2 regions of the Nonomuraea sp. N2-4H genome follow, and region 1 is predicted to be linked to the other one. Evidence: riboswitches for the same ligand, from Rfam matches in the RefSeq annotation. Region 1 holds a riboswitch; the other holds the start of a gene.

What was found. Region 1 has a riboswitch for cyclic di-AMP ahead of WBK31_RS22765 (C40 family peptidase). Riboswitches for the same ligand answer to the same signal wherever they lie in the genome.
Region 2: another riboswitch for cyclic di-AMP. It lies ahead of WBK31_RS03380 (hypothetical protein); the one in region 1 lies ahead of WBK31_RS22765 (C40 family peptidase).

What each region holds. Positions count from the first base shown of each region.
Region 1 is NZ_CP147987.1:4,946,520-4,948,906, reverse strand. It holds gene WBK31_RS22770 (NlpC/P60 family protein) at 1-138, shown strand, start outside; cyclic di-AMP (ydaO/yuaA leader) riboswitch at 1,053-1,216, shown strand; gene WBK31_RS22765 (C40 family peptidase) at 1,374-1,817, shown strand; gene WBK31_RS22760 (hypothetical protein) at 1,891-2,387, shown strand, end outside.
Region 2 is NZ_CP147987.1:735,196-737,582, reverse strand. It holds partial or broken gene galT (galactose-1-phosphate uridylyltransferase) at 1-871, shown strand, start outside; cyclic di-AMP (ydaO/yuaA leader) riboswitch at 942-1,083, shown strand; gene WBK31_RS03380 (hypothetical protein) at 1,089-2,045, shown strand; gene WBK31_RS03375 (TIGR03620 family F420-dependent LLM class oxidoreductase) at 2,211-2,387, opposite strand, start outside.

The DNA of each region.
Region 1 (2,387 bases):
TTCAGCGAGGGTTTGGGGCACGTCAGTATTTATGCGGGCAACGGGCAAATCGTCCACGCGCCGCAGACGGGTGACGTCGTCAAGGTGGTCAAGCTTTCCGCGTACGGCCGCCGCCTCGTCGGCGCGATCCGCCCGTAAGGCTGACGTGGCGGGGTGACCCGCCTGGTTGCACCCGTTTCTCAAGGGCCGGCCCGCTCGTACGAAGGTCTGCGACGTAGCGCGCAGCCTCTATGAGCGGGCCGGCCGCTTTTGTCAGCGCTCCTCCAAGGCCATCGCCCGCCCATTCGGCCGCTCCGCGGGGCGGGGAACCGGCTTCGGCCGGTCTGCGGGGTTCGGCCGGTCCGGTGGGGTGGTGAACCGGCTTCGGCCGGTCCGGTGGGGTGGTGAACCGGCTTCGGCCGATCCGGTGGGGTGCGATCCAGCCGAGTGGCAGGGGGATCTCGGGCTTGGTGACGAGGCCGGTCCGGCGGGGCGGGGAACCGGCCCGAAAGCCTGCCATCCGGCCGTTTTCGATCGGTCACCATGTGGAGCCGCTATTCCTTTTAGTCGCCGTTCTTCGATGTGTGAATCGCGTCGCTCTCCTTCTACTACGCCACTTCGTAGGGAGCGTGGTGGCGACGGACTTGATCAGTGGCCACGGGCGTGATCTTGCTGCTAGGGCCTGTCGGAAATCGGGGAAATTCGGAAGTTACGTCTGTCACAACAACCGTTCGCCCAGGCCGGAGATCGCGCGGGAACGATGTTCACGTTTGTGACCAAGGTGACAGTTGTGGCGGATGGGACCTTACACAGCAGCGGGAAAAGAATTGTGAGTGAGGTCACATTTTGGTCACGGCGCCTGGGGTCCCAGCAGCGGTTCTGAGTCTGACAAATACCCCTATCTGATCTTTACAGCGTTACTCGGGCTTTGCCGATTCGTGACCGTTCGGCGTAACTTCTGGCGTCGCGGCGGACAAGCCATGTCGTCGCGAACCGATCATCGGTCCCTCCCGATGTGAGACAGCTACATATCCGCCGGTCGGCCCCGACATCCCCATCGCACTCATCGATCGGGGCGCGACCTGCCGAATCCGTGCAGACAGGAGGCACGGAGCCGGGGACCCAGCGATCCCACGTCCCCAAAGGATCAGGGGTGAATCGGCGCGCCATCGCGCCGTAGGGCGACTTCCACGCCCGAATCCGTCAGCTAACCCGGTAGGCGTTCGTGGAAGACCCAAGGAGAAATCCTGTCTGAATCCCTGCAGAACCCCCGCCTGTCCCGCCTTGCCCTGAGTGGTGTCGCACTCACGTTGACTGTGACAGCCGGAGGTATGGTCCTCCATGCCCCCGAGGCTCAGGCGGCGACGACCCGCGAAGCCAGTGCGGCGGCCGGAATGACGGTGAAGGCGGCCACCACCGCCCGCACCGCCATCTCGGCCAAGGCCCGCAAGAGGGCCGCCAGAGCCGCCCTGCAGAGGGCGAGGGCCAGCAAGGCCGTCGCCGTGGCCAAGAAGCAGATCGGTGACCCGTACCGTTACGGAGCCACCGGACCTGGTTCGTTCGACTGCTCCGGTCTCGTCCAGTACGCCTGGAGGAAGGCCGGCGTCAAGCTCCCGCGCGTGGCGAGCAGCCAGTTCGCCCGCGTCAGGAAGAAGGTCTCCTGGCGCAACCTGCAGCCTGGTGACCTGATGTTCTTCAACGGGCTCGGCCATGTGGGCATGTACGTCGGCAAAGGCAGAATGATCCATTCACCTCGGACGGGTGAACGGGTACGCATCGACAAGCTGAGCGGATGGCGTAAGGCGTCCTTCGTCGGCGCCGTCCGTCCCGGCGCGTGAAGAAGCCCCGTGCGGATCCTCCCCGATCCGGACGGGGCTCTCGCGTGTCAGGGGACCACCTACCATCGGGGCTGTGCCTGAGCAGGTGAGCCGACGTGCCCTGGCGGCCGGGCTGGTGCTCGCCGCCGCCTCGCTCGCGTCGGCCGCCGCCCCGCTGCCCGGCGCGCCGATCCTGCCCCAGCCGGTACGCGACCTGTGGCCGGGCCCGCACATCGTGCGCCGCGGCACATGGTCCACGGTCGTGGGCCACGACGCCACGGGGCTCGGCGAGCTGGCGCGCAGGGCCGACACGGCGAGCCGAAGGGTCTCGGCGGTGCTCGCCCGCCCCGTACGCCCCCTGATCGTCGTACCGGCCGATGCCCGCGAGGCCGCCGCGCTGGCCCGGGTGGGCGGCGTGGACGGGCTCGCAGCGGTCGCCGACGGCGAACGGGTGATCGTCGTGCCCGAGTCGTTCGCCAGGCTCAACCCCACGGGCAGGGACGTCGTCCTCGCCCACGAGCTCACCCATGTCGTCGCCGGCACCGGCGGCCTGCCCGTCTGGCTGTACGAGGGCTTCGCCGACTACGTCGC
Region 2 (2,387 bases), 4.2 Mb from region 1:
CGAGTGCCCGCTGTGCCCGTCGTCGGACGAGCGCGCGACGGAGATCCCCTCGTACGACTACGACGTGGTCGTGTTCGAGAACCGCTTCCCCTCCTTCTCCGGAAATTTCGGGACTTATGAGGCCGTGGGCGGGCTGAGCGAGGTCCGTCCGGGTGTGGGGCGGTGCGAGGTCGTGTGCTTCACCTCCGACCACGACTCCTCCTTCTCCGCGCTCTCCGACGAGCAGGTGGTGCTGGTCATGGAGGCGTGGGCCGACCGTACGGCGGAGCTGTCCGGCATCGAGGGCGTCGAGCAGGTCTTCTGCTTCGAGAACCGGGGCGCGGAGATCGGCATCACCATCGCGCACCCGCACGGCCAGATCTACGCGTACCCGTATGTCACACCCAGGACGAAGCTGCAGCTCGGAGCCGCCGAGCGCTACAAGGGGCCGGGGAACCTGTTCGCCGACGTGCTGGCCGCCGAGCGGGCCGAGGGCACGCGGGTGGTCGCCGCAAACGAGCTGTGGACGGCCTTCGTGCCGGCCGCCGCGCGCTGGCCGTTCGAGGTGCACATCTATCCGCACCGGCAGGTGCCGGACCTGGCGGCGCTGACGGACGCCGAGCGCGCCGCGTTCGCGCCGCTCTACACCTCGGTGCTGCGGGCGTTCGACGGGCTGTTCGGGGTCGTCATGCCGTACATCTCGGCCTGGCATCAGGCGCCGGTGCGTACGGGGCGCGATCTGGCATACCTGCACCTGGAGCTGTTCTCCATCCGGCGGGCGCCCAACAAGCTCAAGTACCTGGCAGGCTCGGAGTCGGCGATGGGGGCGTTCGTGAACGACGTGCGGCCCGAGGAAGCGGCGCGCATGATCCGATCACAGATCGATCACTAATAGATTTCTACTTAAGGTCGCATGACTCATGATCTACCACTAATATCCCCATATGCATCGGCCGTAACGCGGCTGATGCCCGCCTAATCCTGGGCGCGTCGCCCGGGAGCCGGGGACCCAACCGCACCTTGGGGTGAATCCGCTACGGCGGTAGGGAGCGACTCCCATGCCCGAACCCGTCAGCTAACCCGGCCGGCAGAGGGAGAGGAACTCATACGTGGCGGCTTCGTCCCCCGCGAAACTTGCCATCGGTCTCATCGCCGCCGCCGCCATCGCCGTCCTCCCGGCGCACGCGGCGACGGCCGCCCCGAAACCGAAAGAGTCCGAGCTCCGCGCTCAGCTCAAGCAGCTGAACAGCAAGGTCGACAAGCTCATCGAGAAGTACAACCTCAAGCGCGTCGAGCTGGCCAAGGCACAGGAGGCCGCCAGAGCCGCGCAGGCCAGGCTGGCCGCCGCCGAGCAGACCCTGGCCGCCGCCGAGCAGCGGGTCGCCGAGATCGCCCGCCTGCGCTACCAGAACATCGACCCGTCGCTGCCCGGCTTCATGATGCCGGGCGACGCCGGCACCGCGGCCCTGCTCGAACAGCTCACCGCCGAGCAGCAGGCCATGGTGGCGAGCGTCGCCAAGGCCCGCGACGAGCGCAAGAAGGCCAGCGATGAGGCCGCCGCGCTGACCGCCAAGATCAAGAAGGACGCGGCCGAGGTGGCGAAGCAGCGCCGCGAGGCCGAAGGCGTCATCAGCGACATCGAGAAGAAGCTGCGCGACCTGGTGCCGGTCGCCACGGGCCGCAGGTCCAACGGCACCTGGGCGCCCGAGCTGCCCGGCGGCCCCGACAACATCACCCCGCGTACGCGGCTGATGAAGGCCCAGATCGAAAAGAACTTCTCGCTGCCGTACACGGTGGGCTGCTTCCGCGCGGGCTCCAGCGGTGAGCACCCGCTCGGCCGCGCCTGCGACTTCATGATGAGCACCGGCGGCACCATGCCGACGCCCGCCAACAACGCGCTCGGCGACCGCATCGCCGAGTGGGCGCTGCAGAACAAGGACAAGCTCGGCGTGAAGTATGTGATCTGGAAGCAGCGCATCAACTCCGGCACCGGCTGGCGCGCCATGGCCGACCGCGGCAGCATCACCGAGAACCACTACGACCACGTGCACATCTCGATGAACTGAAACCAGGGGATGACCAGGGGATGACCAGGGGATGACTAGGGGATATCGCATCTGGCGATGTACATCCACGAATCGAGACGGCGTTTGCGCCGGCGGCCCCTATGCGGTTGAGCGTTCGGAGTGCCGGGTCCGCGATGGGGCCCTGGGTCGCCTGAACTGACAGCCTCACCCCCATCCAGGAGGCAATGCAGACGCAAGGTGTTCGAGTTGCTCGATGGCCGTGGACATGTCATCTGCGAGGGGATGGACAAGCACGTGGTCGGCGCCGGCGTCGAGTTGCGCTTGAACGCGCGCGGCGATGGCGTCCGGGGTGCCCCACGCGACCAGCGCGTCGACCAGCCG